2 regions of the Peribacillus sp. S4 genome follow, and region 1 is predicted to be linked to the other one. Evidence: riboswitches for the same ligand, from Rfam matches in the RefSeq annotation. Region 1 holds a riboswitch; the other holds the start of a gene.
The links. A riboswitch is a leader RNA that binds a small molecule or an ion and turns the genes downstream of it on or off. The one in region 1 is predicted to bind S-adenosylmethionine.
Positions count from the first base shown of each region.

Region 1 (7,979 bases):
TATATAAAAGGAGAGTAATAATAATGATTTTAAATAGATTGACTACATTAAGGAAGTCCAAAAGATGGTCTTTGCAATATACCGCTGACAGGCTCGGAATCGCCAAAAGTACCTATGCCGGTTACGAATCGGGCCACCGCCGCCCTTCATTAGAAACGATTAATTTATTGGCAGGCTTATATGATACCTCAACTGATTACATTCTGGGTCGAGTAGATTATCAATCTAAGGATATGGATAATGAGTCGCCTCAAGTCATGGAATTAACGGATTTACCAGATATGAAGCTAGCTGTAGATGGAATTACCCTGTCTGAAGAGGAAACGATTCAATTTATCGCTTTTATTAGAGCTAAACGGGAAGTGGAAATAAATCGCGATAAACAAAATGAAACATAGGCAGACATTGAGTTTAAACTGGTATTTGGTAAAAGAAGCGTACTTCATCAGCAGGTTCTTATACTGCCTGACATGTTCATTTCATTATAACTGTAATATACCGCGGCTTTCATCAATTAGGATAGGTCGGTTCGCCCATTTTGACGGTTGCACGTAATTATTTCTGTGTTTAGAAATTTAAATTTCATTAACTAATATATAGAAGATAGTCGGTTTTTTTAAAAAATCATCCATCTTCATTTTCTGTTGTCCTCTTTAGACTTATTCATTTTCCCTCTTTATCTATTTGCAATGAAAGAAAAAACATGGCAAAGATCATGGTTTCCCCCGGTGAATTAATCAAAAAAGAAGCAACATGAAGTGAGCGTTATGTCTTAAATCATGTGCTTCTATTATTGGAATCCTTAAAGAAATGAAAATTCCTCAATATAATGTCTCAACAGATATGCTACATTTCCATTTTTTAAGGCATTTCATCTTCTTTTTCCCTATTCTTGAAAGCTTCATGAGTGACAATATCCTCAATCTGTTCATACTGGCGGCTGTGTTCCTTCTCTTCGCTAATTCTATTATTGGGTAAATTTCCTGGATGTCCTTTTTCTTTATGATTAAAATTTTTACCACGACTCATAACTCATTCTCTCCTTTCCATTCATTGTTTGTCTAGTTTTCCCAAGCACGAAAAAAATATGATTTAATTTCTCTTTTTACAGTTTTTGCAAAAGGGTTGGTTTACCTGTAATTTTCAGCTGATCTTGCGCGACTTATTTCTAAGTGCCAAGAAATTATTAATTCAATCCTTTCAAATTACTCGAATCTGAATAAAGAGCTCAAAAAGAACAGAAACCGCCAGATTCCTGTTCTTTTTGTTTATAGGTTTCCCGACTACTTACATATTTAATAACAATATTTTTGATAACAAAAAATGCTAGGAGAACGTTACCACGGAAGGTCGCCACTTTCTTGAAATGCCCGCAATATGATGAGGAGCGGTTCTGCAACATCCTCCAATTATATTTGCCCCCGCATGGTGCCAATCTTCAGATTTCACATCGAGCCTATTACATGATTCTGGACCATGCCATGTTTTAGTTTCTGGATTATATGATTCACCGGAATTCGGATAAACGATAATTGGTTTATGCGTGTTTGCACGCAACACCTGTATGGCTTCCGTGATAACTGATACAGGCGCACAGTTGATGCCAATTGCGGCAATTTGCTCACTGTCCCCAAACAATCTGGCACACTCCTCCAGCAATGTGCCGTCACTTATCGCTTTTTCATTTTTCAAAGAAAAGGACAGCCAAGCATAAACTTCTGGATAATCTTTCAATAATGAATGTAATACTTTTGCTTCTTGCAGGGAAGGAATCGTTTCAAATGCTAAAATGTCAGCTCCTGCTTCAATCAAAGCTGATATTCGTGAGCGATGAAATGCCGCCAAAGTTTCATCTGAAACACCATAATTCCCAACATACTCTGAACCATCTGCAAGATAAGCCCCATAAGGTCCAACTGATGCAGCAACCAATGGCTTAGGTCTAATCGTTTGATATTCTTCCTTCCAAAAGTCATCTCTTGCTTTTCTTGCTAGTAAAACCGTTTTCCTGATTAGATCCAATGCCTCTTTTTCTTGTATTCCGCGGAGGGCGAAACCTTCAACTGTTGCTTGATAGCTTGCCGTTATCGCACAGTCAGCACCAGCTCGAAAGTAGTCAGAGTGCACCTGGTAAATCACTTCTGGATTTTCAAGTAATACACGTGCAGACCACAGGGGATCGTCCAAATCACACCCATGACTTTCAAGCTCTGTAGCTAAAGCTCCGTCCAAAATCATAACTGAATGACCTTGTAAAATTGCTTCAATTGGGTTAATTTTATTTTTCATGGTCTACTCCTCTTTTCTTTATGGTTTGTGTCAGATAATAACTTCCATAGCAAAACAAAATAAACGGAATGCCACAATATAGTGCTATTCTTTGTGTAGGATCAAATGCAATTCCTATGCAAGAAGCAAGACATAGCATAAATGAAACGATTGGTACGAATGGATATAATGGTGTATGATAAGCCAAATCATTAACTGAGTTTCCTTCGTTTATATATCGTCTGCGAAATAGAAACTGTGACGCGCTAATACTCATCCAAACTATAACCACGGCTAGTCCAGAAATGGATACAAGCACTATATATACAGTATCCGGCGCAATAATACTCGAGAAAAGTGCTAAAACACCGCCCAGCATACTGAAAAGGACTGCATTCAAGGGAACACCCCGTTTTGTCAATTTTGCAAATATTGGTGAAATAGTTTTCTTATCTGCAAGTGACCAAAGCATCCTAGATGAGGCATATAGTCCTGAGTTCGCAGCGGACAAAATGGCAGTTAATATAACAAAGTTCATAATATCCGCTGCATATGGCACTCCAATTCGTTCTAGAACGGCAACAAAGGGGCTCTCTAATACGCTTGCATCCGAAACAGGCAATAATGCGGATAAAACAACGATGGTACCTACAAAAAAGATAATCAATCTCCATAATGTCATACGGATTGCCTTTGGAATCGTTTTTTCCGGATTCACAGTTTCTCCAGCTGCAACTCCGATCAATTCAGTTCCAGAAAATGCAAAATTCACCGCGAGCATCGTCATTAGAATGGCAAAAGCACCATTTGGAAATAAACCTGCACTTGTAACATTGGAAAATAACGGAGCTGATTGTGCGTTAATCATTGGAATGAAACCTATCATTGCCGCAGCTCCCAGAATAATGAATATTACAATAGCAAATACCTTTATAGACGCAAACCAGAATTCGGATTCAGCAAAAAACTTAACGGTCCACGCATTTAATGCCAAAACCAAAATGGCAAATAGAGCACTCCATATCCAGACACTGATTGATGGAAACCATCGCTGCATCAACAATCCTGCAGCCGTGAATTCCGAACCTAGTGCAACAGTCCAGGTTAGCCAATACAACCAGGCTACTGTATACCCTGTCCCTGGTCCGATGTATTTGGCTGCGTAACTATGAAACGCACCTGTCTCGGGCATATGCACTGATAGTTCACCTAGACATAGCATGACAAGATAAACCACCAATGCACCAATCAGATACGAAAGGATGGTTCCGAACGGACCAGCCTGTTGAATCGTATAACCCGAACTTAAGAATAAACCAGTTCCAATCACCCCGCCAAGCGATAGCATTATTATATGCCGTGCTTGCATTTGCCTTTGAAAATCATGCTTCCTTTTGTTATCCATTCTTACTCTCCTTAATCTTGCATCCAGAAAAAACGAAAACGCACTCTAAAAAAGAGTGCGTTACTGACAAATAAACACGTACGGTCTTATCTATCAAGGTTTCACCCCCTGGAATTAGCACAGTGTCTTTGTAGACCTGTTGCTGAGGTTTCATAGGGCCAGTCCCTCCACCTCTCTGGATAAGAAATTATTTTTTTATAACTGTATCAATCTATGAAAAATTTGTCAAGTTTTGTTTCGGAATGTAAAGACTTCCTTTTAAATGCTAACGATCATGGCGTCTGCGGCATTAATATTAAAAGGTTGCTTATTTTTGGAACAGGCGCTAAGCGTATTATAATGGCAAATAAAACTAACCGGGGTCATTTTGGTCTTAAAAATGGCAACATCTTAAAAGATGTCGCCATTTTTTTCTTTTTCCTTAAGGACGTTCTATTTCAAATAATTCCCCTAGTTTTGTATAAGTATGACCTGCTAATCTTGCTACAGGTTTTAGCCCATTCGGGTCAATACGGCCATTATGGTAAATATCTTGCTCTATATGATAGCAGACTATTTTCCCTATCAGTAAATCACAACCAGGTTCATTCTTGGAACCTGCCAATGGAATCGATTGCTCTAATGTACATTCAAAACGCACCTTCGCTTCTTCCAATCCTGGTACGGATACCCTATCACTAACAGCCAGCGTGAAATTAGTAAGACCCAATTCACTTTCTTCAGATGGGAGTTCCTTGGCCGTTCGATTTGCATCAGCAACATTATTTTCGTCAGTGATATGAACAACGAACTCACCTGTTTGAATTGCATTTCGGGCTGTATCCTTTGAAACTCCTTCTTTCCGTTGAACAGAAATGGAAATCATCGGAGGATTTGAACTGACTATGTTAAAAAAGCTGAACGGCGCTATATTGATTGTACCGGTTTCGGATTGTGTCGTAACCAGCGCTATAGGTCTCGGTATAATACTTCCAGTCAAAAACTTATAATTATCCCGTTCAGTCAGACTTTCAGGGTTAACAGAAATCATCTTCATTCCCCCTCATTCTTATAAAAAGTTCTTTTGAAACCATGAACCTGCTGCATCAACCTCTGAACGTGTCAACTGATGACCATAATTTTCCCATTGAACTTCAACTGTAGCGCCAGCTTGCTGTAAAAGTTGATTAAGCTCTTCAGTTTCTTCTGCCGGGCAAATCGGATCGTTTTTACCTGCAGCAATAAATACAGGTATATCTGAAAGGGGCGGCAAAGCAATCCCTCGTCTTGGAACCATTGGATGATGAAGAATTGCTCCTTGTAAGGCCCCCTCGTAATGGAACAGCAAACTTGCCGCTATATTTGCACCATTGGAATAACCTAATGCCACCACTCTGTCACGGTCGAAGTCATATTTTCCGGACGCTGATTCCAAGAAGTCATAAAGCTCCTTCGTTCGGAAAATCAAATCCTCTTCATCAAAAACCCCTTCAGCTAACCGTCGGAAAAAACGGGGCATTCCATTTTCAAGTACATTTCCCCGTACGCTCAGTACGGACGAACCGGGTGAAACCATTTCGGATAATGGCAAGAGATCTGTTTCCGTTCCTCCAGTGCCATGTAACAGCAGTAGTAACGGAGCTTCTGGATTACTTCCTTTTTGAAAAATATGTTTCATCATTTATCCTCCTCTAGTACTCTCGGCACTGCCGGCAGTAACGTTTTTTCCATAACTTCCCGCTTTTCTTCCAACCATGGCGGCAGCATTAATTTACTGCCCATCGTTTCCTTCGTTTCATCATGAGCAAAGCCAGGTGGATCTGTGGCAACTTCAAAGAGTATGCCTCCATCTTCCCTGAAATAAATCGCATCGAAGTATTGTCGGTCTGTAAAGGGGGTCACACCATAGCCATGGTTACCGATATGGTCCCTCCATTCTTTATGATCTTCCTTATCGCTCGCACGCCATGCAATGTGATGGACAGTTCCCACTCCGATTTTACCGTTTGGTAAAACCGTTTTTTTAACATCGATCAAATTGCCGATATCCGATGTGGATTTGAAGCGGATGAAATCGCCCTCTTCCCCAACCTTTTGAAGGCCCATCACTTCCTCTAATAGTTCCATCGTTTTGTTCGGTTTTGACGTCAATAATACAGCTCCGCCGAAACCCTTGACCGCCTTATCAGCTGGTACACCGCCGAATGACCACTCGCTATTTTTACCTTCTCTACGCTCAGCCAGTTCAAGTTGCAAACCATGTGGGTCTTGGAACTCAAGATATTCCTCACCGAAACGTGAAACCTTTTCAAAGTCTATATTAAATTTATCCAAACGATTTTCCCAGAAGCCCATTGAACCCTCCGGAACGGCATATGTTGTAATCCCCACTTGTCCGGAGCCAATTGTCCCTCGGTATGCCTCAGGCCAAGGAAAGAAAGTGATGATTGTGCCCGGTGAACCGGATTCATCTCCGAAATATAAATGATAGGTGCCTGGATCATCAAAATTAACGGTTTTCTTCACCATACGCATTCCCAATACTCCAGCATAAAAATCCACATTCTCTTGAGGATTGCCTACAATTGCGGTTATATGATGTATCCCTGCATTTTGTTTTTGCATGCCGATTACTTCCTTTCCCGTTGATTAATTAGTTGATTTTGTATTAAGTGGTTTTAAATTCGATTCAATATCCCTTCTTTTCGATTCCAAAAAAGGTGGCAGGGCAAGGTTCTCACCTAGATGCTGCTCAGCTTCATCCACTTCAAAACCAGGTCCATCAGTAGCTAATTCAAATAATATGCCATTCGGCTCCCTAAAATAGAGTGAACGGAAATAAAAGCGGTCCACATATCCCGAGTTCACGAATTTCGATTCACTAATCTTTTCTACCCATTTTCTCAATTCTTCTTCATCATCCACCCGAAAGGCAACATGGTGTACTCCACCCCTCCCCAGCCTTTCCCGAGGTATGTCATTCCTTTCTTCAATATGAAGTTCTGCTCCAGTTCCTCCTTCACCTGTCTCGTAAACGACTATCGGATTTTGCCCCCTGATTACGGATGGGTATGTGCCTGATTTCCTGAACCCCAATACCTCGATAAGAACACTTTCTGTTTGTTCAATATTGGGTACTGTGAGTTTTACTGGTCCTAATCCAAGTATGGAAAACTCTTGCGGGACTGGGCTTCCATCCCACGGAAATCCTCCATCAACGCCGTTATTATCCTGATCGGAAACCAGAAGAAGCCTCTGCCCTTCAGGATCTTTAAAAGAAAGCACCTTTCTTTCAAAACGGCTCGATATTTCATCGTGCTCAACATTGAATTCCACAAACCGTTTTTTCCAATATTCTAGCGCTTCATCATCCCTCACCCTTAAAGAAATTTCTGAAATGCTATTGTTTCCCTCATGAGTGCGGGCAGCATTCGGAATTTCAAAAAACGTCAATTCCGTACCCGGTGAACCAATTTGATCTCCATAAAATAAGTGATACACACGAACATCATCTTGATTCACCGTTTTTTTGATTAATCGCATCCCTAAGACTTTTGTGTAGAATTCAAAGTTATTTCCCGCTTTTGCTGTAATCGCCGAAACATGATGTAATCCTTTTAATTCCATCCGTACCACTCCTATCTTTATAAATCTCCCCTTACGGAGATGAATTAATCCGCTAATAATATCTCGAATTAAAGGTATTTAACCTAACATAATACTTTTAATGCAAATATCTTGATTTAAAGATAAACGACAGTGATAAAATTGTCAACCATTTTCATTCAAATAATTTCAACCGGATTCACTTATCATAAAATAAAAAATACAGGCCAAAATAAATCGGTATAAGAATGGAGGTTGTGATATATGGTTAAAGATTTTTTTAGTGCAATTGAAGATAGACGCTCTTATTATTCCCTTAGCAAGGAACATGTTGTTCCTGATAAAAGGATTAAAGAAGTTATCGATCATGCCGTTCAATACTCCCCTTCCGCTTTCAACTCCCAAAGTGCCAGAGTGATTGTATTAACTGGTCAAAGCCACGACCAATTATGGGATATAACGAAAGAAACATTAAAAAAAGCAGCCGATGGCAAAGATTTTACAAAAACGGAAGAAAAAATGAGATCATTTATAAATGGTTATGGAACGGTTTTATTCTTTGAAGACCAGGCCAAAATAAATAGGCTACAAGAACAATACAAAACGTATGCCGAAAATTTTCCGATTTGGTCGAACCAATCTTCTGCCATTTTACAATTTGTCGTATGGACTTCTTTGGAAATTGAGGGGTTTGGTGCAAGCCTTCAGCATTATAATCCTT
Region 1 is NZ_CP175708.1:2,973,604-2,981,582, forward strand. It holds gene ACJ9PY_RS14045 (helix-turn-helix domain-containing protein) at 24-398, shown strand; gene ACJ9PY_RS14050 (hypothetical protein) at 862-1,029, opposite strand; gene mmuM (homocysteine S-methyltransferase) at 1,327-2,289, opposite strand; gene mmuP (S-methylmethionine permease) at 2,279-3,673, opposite strand; SAM riboswitch class I at 3,757-3,859, opposite strand; gene ACJ9PY_RS14065 (flavin reductase family protein) at 4,095-4,703, opposite strand; gene ACJ9PY_RS14070 (alpha/beta hydrolase) at 4,722-5,330, opposite strand; gene ACJ9PY_RS14075 (ring-cleaving dioxygenase) at 5,330-6,277, opposite strand; gene ACJ9PY_RS14080 (ring-cleaving dioxygenase) at 6,302-7,279, opposite strand; gene ACJ9PY_RS14085 (nitroreductase family protein) at 7,523-7,979, shown strand, end outside.

Region 2 (7,979 bases), 180 kb from region 1:
AGATATGGAAGGTTACTACAAAACGATTGGGGTGAACCAGTACGGAGTGGCCATTGGAATCATGGCAGCAGGACGGAAAATGAAGGAACTGGGTAACAAGGGAGTCATTATAAATACCGCTTCCGTGTTTGGCTACTTAGCTTCCCATGGGACTTTTGCCTATCAGGCGACTAAAGGCGCTGTAAGAATGATGACACAGACAGCAGCTTTGGAATTGGGTGCTCATGGCATACGCGTTGTGGGCATTGCGCCGGGCGGGGTCGACACTCCTATCATACAAGGTTATAAAGACATGGGAATCATCGATAAATTGAAAGCAAGTCAAATGCGCGGTGAATTGATTAAGCCAGAAGCCATTGCAAATGCCGTCTATCTATTATCGTTAGAGGAAGCGGATGCGATCAATGGAAGTGTAGTCATGGTCGATGATGGCTATGCATCTTTTAAGTGATTTTTTTCATAAATAGAAAACATGTCCCAACCAGATGATGTTTTCTATTTATGATATATGGGAATATTGAATTCTAATAGATCAAAGGTAATATTGACCGATTGATACCAGCGATATATCATGGGAAATAGATGGGTGAAACCGGTCTTATCTTTATAAAAGAAGGTTGATATTTTTGAAAAAAGGGCAGCAAACCAAAGAACGAATCATAAATGTAGCCCGGACTCTTTTTGCCACTAAAGGTTTTGACATGACAAGAACGAATGAAATTGCCTCTGCATGCAATGTTTCCGAAGCTACTATTTACAAATACTTTGACAGCAAAAAAGATTTGCTTTTGGCTACAATTACCCCTAATGAAAAAGAGGAATCTGAAGATGGGACTAGCCATCTATCCACGGATGATCTAGTGGAGAATCATGTTACTACCATGATAAAAAAAATTCTTGAAAATAAAGAACAGTTTTCGATATTATTTAGGGAAACACAATTCGATCAAGATATTTCAAAGCAATATGTAGATCAGATTTTCAAGCCAAATGCCAGGCATATTGAAATACAGAAGAGAATAGATAGCGGAGAGATACAATATATCTCTGATATTATTTTATTTAATGTAGGGATCATTTCTTTCACATTGGCTTTATCTACACATTATGAGATCCATCAACAAAAAAAGGAGCCATATTTTACTTCTGAACGAATTAAGAGCATTGCTCAACTTTTGGTATATGGTATTCATGGGAAACAAAATCATACATAATGAAACGGTCATATTTAAGGGCATGAGCATCAAGCCGTAAATATGACCGTTTCTTTTTTCATTAAGAGTAGGAGTCCAGAGTGTAAGATTTGACTTATATTTTTCAGACAATTACGATAAATGTATACTTCACGAAATGCTTTAAGAAAATTATATCTGGAAATCTTGTAACATTGGAGGGTATCAAATGAGCGATATCGTAATTTTATCAGGAAGTCCGGCTATTCCATCAAGAACGGACATTTCACTAAAACATATTCAATCATTAGTCGAAAATGCAGGATTTACTACAGCTTATTTCTCGATTACGGATTTCTCAGCAGATGATTTATTCCAAGGGAAATATAATAGCGAGGATATCTCAAAGCTTTCAGAGCGAATTCAAGCAGCCAGAGGAGTCATTATAGGTTCACCGGTTTATAAGGCTTCTTATACAGGTGTATTGAAAGCATTGATTGATTTGCTGCCAGAAGGTGCTTTTAAGGGTAAGCCGGTGTTGCCAATCATGATTGGTGGAAGTAACAGGCATCTATTGGCGATTGACTATGCGCTTAAACCATTAATTTCAATATTAAAAGGCGAGCCGCTGCAGGGGATTTATTTTGTTGATAAGGAAATAGATAAACAGAATCCAGAAAATCCAATCAATGATTTGCATTTAATTGATCGCGTCCAGAGTCAGGTTCAAGAATTTGTAGAAGCGATACAGTTAAGAAATTAATGACTTCAATAAATTAATTCCTTCTATAAAAAGACTGGAACCTTAGAAATTTTTTTAGAATAATACGCGTCAATATTAGGCCTATTAATGAAAATAGACTCATTTTTTTGGAGATTTTATCTAAAAAGACGAGTCTATTTTCGTATTTATATGAACATAAAATCATAAATTGAATAGTGTGTATAAAAATAACAGTTCATCCATAATATTAAACCAAGTTATTTTATAAGAAAACTCCATTGACAAGGATTAAATATATGTTAATATTTAAAATAATAAAACTTATCCAGAGCGACGGAGGGAATTGGCCCTTTGAAGTCCGGCAACCTGCATGATGGATGCAAGGTGCTAACTCCAACAAAATGTTGATCATTTTGGAAGATAAGGTAAAGATATTTACCTTGCGATCTTTCCATCATGGAAAGATTTTTGTTTTTTGTGAAAATTTTAGGCAGACCATAACAATGTAAGGTTGTATGGAATTATATAAATCTAAAAAAATTAAAATAAAATATTCGCGGGTTTTCTTAAAGGAGGAACTGGTTTGAATAAAGAGAATCAGCTTGAAGAAATTTTTGAACGACTTCAAGAAATGCTTAATTCAATGAAATATGGATCCATTACACTTATTGTCCAGGATGGTAAAATCATTCAAATGGAGAGAAATGAAAAACTAAGAATTAAATAAGGTATCTGCTGACTAGAAAAACTAGAGGCGGGTTTAACTGATATAAAGAGAGTATTGGTTAGATTCGTCTCTTTTTCCTAGATTCAAATAACCCGGGGGATATTACAACGGGAATTGATCAACAGTTACTCTAACCTGATACAGCAAGTTTTTAGAGGGGGCTACAAAGTTGGCTGCATTAATAAACTATGAAAATTTCAATACAGGGGACTTCCCCGTATTTCCTGAAGACACTGAGACAAAAGGTGCTTTGGAAGTTCTGCAATGGGCGAATGACCATTATGGAGACAAACTGATTTATGCTTGCAGTTTTGGTATTGAAGGCATCGTGCTTACGGATTTATTGGCGAAGGTCAATCCTTCGGCAAAAATAGTTTTCCTAGATACAGATGTTCATTTTGAGGAAACTTACCAATTGATCGAGGAAGTGAAGAAGCGATATCCGAAGCTTTTGATCGAAATGAAGAAACCTGACTTGACGCTTGAGGAACAAGCGGCGGAATATGGCGATGAATTATGGCTTAGTGATTCCAATAAATGCTGTAACATCCGTAAAATCGTTCCGCTTACAGATGTGCTTTCATCGGCAACAGCCTGGCTTTCGGGACTGCGGAGGGAGCAATCCGAAACAAGGGCTAAGACCGAGTATATCAATAAGGATAATAAGTTCAAATCAGTTAAAATATGCCCGCTCATACATTGGACATGGAAAGATGTTTGGCGCTATGCCCACAAAAATGGACTTCCATATAATGTCCTGCATGATAATGGATATCCGAGCATTGGATGTAAAACGTGTACTGCACCTGCCTTCAATGCAGATGATTTACGCTCAGGCCGTTGGCAAGGGGCTCAAAAAACGGAATGCGGATTGCATTTATCTTAAATAAATAGAAATTATAGGCTTAAATAAATAGAAACCATAGGGGGAAATTAGCATGACAATCAGTTTACCGCACGGAGGAACATTAATCGATCTTTGGGAACCAAAATATGATTTTAGTAAAATAACGAAGTCAATCGAAATCGATGAAATTGCTTTAAGCGATCTTGAATTGATAGGGACTGGTGCCTACAGCCCGATTAAAGGATTTTTTACAAAAAGTGACTATGAGACAGTGGTAAAGGATATGAGGCTTAGCAGCGGACATGTATGGAGCATCCCGATTACGTTGCCTTTGACCGAAGAAACTGCAGGAAGCCTTACTATAGGTGAAGAAGTAACATTAACCCATGATGGTGAAACATACGGGGTTCTCTCCGTGTCCGACATTTACACTCCAGATAAGCAATTGGAAGCGACATTGGTATATCAAACAGCGGATGAGAAGCATCCTGGAGTGAAAAATTTATATAACCGCGGGGATGTATATGTCGGCGGGGAAATAAAGTTGATCAAGAGAATAGAGCGTCCGCTATTTCAAGCTCATTATTTGGACCCAGTCGAGACAAGGAAGGCTTTCGCTGAAAAAGGATGGGAAACGGTTGTCGGTTTCCAAACGAGGAACCCTGTTCACCGTGCACATGAATATATTCAAAAGACAGCATTGGAGATCGTCGACGGTTTATTCTTAAATCCTCTCGTCGGTGCCACTAAATCAGATGACATTCCGGCAGATGTAAGAATGGAAAGCTATAAAGTGCTGCTTGACAAATATTATCCTAAGGATCGCGTCTCCCTTGCAGTTTTTCCTGCTGCCATGCGTTATGCAGGACCTAGAGAAGCCATTTTCCATGCGATGGTCCGTAAAAATTATGGTTGCACCCATTTTATCGTCGGACGTGATCATGCTGGTGTGGGCGATTATTATGGCACATACGATGCCCAAAAAATCTTTGGGAACTTTAACGCAGATGAGTTAGGAATCACGCTATTATTCTTTGAACATAGTTTTTACTGTAAAGCATGTGGCAATATGGCTTCCGCTAAAACTTGTCCGCATGGCAAGGAAGATCATGTCATCCTGTCTGGAACGAAGGTAAGGGAAATGTTGCGTAATGGAGAAATTCCTCCAGCTACCTTTAGCCGTAAGGAAGTCATCGAGGTGTTGATAGAAGGTCTAAAAAAAAATGAAGTTTATAACTGATTGGACATAAATGGAAGGGCCACATGAAGAGGGGGATTATCAAATGAGTAAAAGTACGAATGTCACATGGCATGAGACGTCATTGACCAAGGAGCACCGACGGAAGCAGAACGGGCATGAAAGCACGGTTCTATGGTTTACAGGACTATCGGGTTCCGGAAAATCAACGATTGCAAACGCGGTCGCTAAAGAGTTATACAATCGGAATATTCGAAGTTATGTTTTGGATGGTGATAATATCCGTCATGGCTTAAATAAAGATTTAGGTTTTTCTGAAGAAGATAGAACCGAGAATATTAGGCGGATCGGTGAGGTTTCCAAGTTATTCGTGGATAGTGGGCAGTTCGTATTGACCGCTTTCATATCACCTTTCAGGGCAGATCGGCAGATTGTACGTGATTTACTCGAAGAAGGGGAGTTTATTGAAGTATACATAAAGTGTCCGATCGAAGAGTGCGAAGTGCGTGATCCAAAAGGACTTTATGACAAGGCCCGTAAAGGCATCATTAAAGATTTTACCGGAATCGACTCTCCATACGAAGAACCTGAACAACCGGAAATCATTTTAGAATCCGACCAATACAGCATTGAAGAGTGCGTTGAACAGGTAATCGGTTATTTAACAGCAAAGAAAGCGATTTAATCAAGGAGGAAATGTAATGGTTTACGAGAAATTTTGGTCGGAAAATCCACTAATCGCTAAAAATAAAACGGAAATCTGGAAATTGGAAAAAGACGGCTTGAAGATATTTGATGATATTCCACATTACGCAGCAAATGGGTTTGATTCCATCCCTAAAGAGAAATGGGATATGTTCAAGTGGGCAGGTTTATACCTGCAACGGCCAAAAGAAGCTGGTTATTGGATGATGAGAGTCGTTATTCCCGGAGGTATCCTGACTTATGATCAACAAATAACTCTAGCTAACATCGCTAAAGATTACGGGAGGGACGTATATGACATTACAACCCGACAAGCCATTCAATTCCATTGGCTGACCATCGAACAGGTCCCGGATATATTGAATCGTTTAGAAAAGGTTGGAATGACTACGGCTGGAGCTTGTGGTGATATAACCCGTAATATCATCGGTAATGCATTGGCAGGCATCGATCCTGATGAACTTTTTGATACACGCGAGGTACTTTATGATGTATTTGAGTATTTCCGCCTTAACGAAGACTATTCGAACCTTCCGCGGAAATATAAAATGTCCATAAGTGCCAATATCCATAATGCTTCAAATGCTGAAATCAACTGTGTTTCCTTCAATCCAGCTACTAAAGTAATTGATGGAGTAACGGAAGTCGGTTTTCACGTAAAAGTAGGGGGTGGGCTTTCCTCCGTTCCGATGCTGGCAGAAGAACTTGACTTATTCATTTTACCTGAAAAAACGGTGGAAGTGGCTGCCGCCATCACTACGATATTCCGTGACTTTGGGTACCGTGAAAAGCGTCATCGCTCACGTTTGAAATTCCTTGTCGCTGACTGGGGTCCTGAACAATTCAAGGAAAAATTGCTGGAATACACCGGTCCGCTTCCTGAAAAGGGAGAAAGTGCGGTGAAGGGATGGAATGCAGGGTATTTCTACGGCATCCATAAACAAAAGCAAGATGGTCTGAATTATGTTGGCGTCAATATACCAGTTGGTCGTCTAAACCCAGACGAAGTGATCGAGTTTGCCGAACTTGCAAAAAAATATGGAAATGGTGAAATCCGCAACTGTAATTCTCAAAATCTAATCATTCCTAATGTGCCGGATGCAAAACTTGAGGAATTAAAGCAGGAATCCATCTTCGAAAGATTTCCATATCAACCAAAGAAATTCATTGGGTACTCCGTTTCGTGTACAGGCATCGAGTATTGCAACCTGGCTCTTGTTGAAACGAAAAACCGAATGAGGACCATTTCTGAATCACTGGACAAGGAAATAGATCTCGATGTGCCTGTAAGGATGCATATGGTCGGCTGTCCGAATAATTGCGGTCAAAGAGCCATCGCCGAAATAGGGCTGCAAGGCATAAAAATGAAAAATCAGGATAAAAAGATGGTCGAGGCTTTTGAGATATACGTTGGAGGAACGCTGAATGAGGGCGGGAAGTTCAATGAAAAGCTTAAAGGAAAAGTGGAAGCTGAAAAGCTCCATCATGTTTTGAAAGAAATGATCCTATTTTTCAAAGAAACTAAACTTCTTTCCGAAACCTTTCTCGACTTTGTGGAAAGGGTAGGGGTAGACGAATTACAAAGTAAACTTGATGATATATTAGCGGAAGTGGCCGTTTAATAGGGGAAGGTAAGCATTCCATGAATCTATACCGTTTTGAAGTCACTATCAAGGAAAAACCAATTCATGTCATCATTGTTGCCGATTCAGATGAAAAGGCGTTTGATCTTGTTGATATCGAGCTGGAAAAGCATTATTTGAAAATGCCTGAAGTGGATGACATCTCATTATATGAAAAAAGGAAAATTAAAAATGGAGCAGGTTTCGTTTTATCGGAATTCGAAACAATTCTCTAAGGGAAGGCAGGATGCAAAAATGGGGAAAGTATATCTAGTAGGAGCCGGTCCCGGAGATCCAGATTTAATTACATTAAAAGGATTAAAATGCATCCAAGAAGCTGATGTCATTTTATATGATCGACTTGTCAATAAAGAACTTTTGAATCATGCAAAAGACGGTGTCGAGCTGATTAATTGCGGTAAACTGCCGGATTATCATTTGTTGCAGCAGGATACCATCAATCGGTTCCTCGTTAAATATGCAAAAAAGGGAAAAATAGTCACCCGTTTGAAAGGCGGCGATCCATTCGTCTTTGGGAGAGGCGGTGAGGAAGCGGAAGCCCTTGCCAAAAGTGGCGTGAGCTTTGAAATCGTACCAGGAATTACGGCTGGAATCGCTGCTACAGCCTATGCGGGAATTCCAGTTACACATAGGGACCATGCTTCATCATTTGCAATTGTTACCGGTCATCGGAAAAAAGATGAAGAGGATAATATAAAGTGGGAATCCCTTGCAAAAGGAATCGATACATTAGCCATTTATATGGGTGTTAAAAACCTGCCATATATTCAAGGAAAACTTTTGGAACATGGAAAAAGCCCCGAGACTCCGGTAGCCCTTATTCATTGGGGTACATTAACAACGCAAAAAACAGCTGTCAGTACGTTGGCTAAAGTAGTGGAAACCGCCAATAACGAACAAATTTCGAATCCTTGCATGATAGTCGTGGGGGATGTCGTTAATTTACGGGAAAAAATCAAATGG
Region 2 is NZ_CP175708.1:2,790,042-2,798,020, reverse strand. It holds partial or broken gene ACJ9PY_RS13300 (SDR family NAD(P)-dependent oxidoreductase) at 1-451, shown strand, start outside; gene ACJ9PY_RS13295 (TetR/AcrR family transcriptional regulator) at 627-1,214, shown strand; gene ssuE (NADPH-dependent FMN reductase) at 1,402-1,935, shown strand; SAM riboswitch class I at 2,215-2,323, shown strand; gene ACJ9PY_RS13285 (YezD family protein) at 2,480-2,623, shown strand; gene ACJ9PY_RS13280 (phosphoadenylyl-sulfate reductase) at 2,793-3,509, shown strand; gene sat (sulfate adenylyltransferase) at 3,562-4,710, shown strand; gene cysC (adenylyl-sulfate kinase) at 4,754-5,353, shown strand; gene ACJ9PY_RS13265 (nitrite/sulfite reductase) at 5,370-6,995, shown strand; gene ACJ9PY_RS13260 (DUF3906 family protein) at 7,016-7,231, shown strand; gene cobA (uroporphyrinogen-III C-methyltransferase) at 7,251-7,979, shown strand, end outside.
Region 2: linked by a shared signal. The riboswitch ahead of ACJ9PY_RS13285 (YezD family protein) and the one ahead of mmuP (S-methylmethionine permease) in region 1 are both predicted to bind S-adenosylmethionine.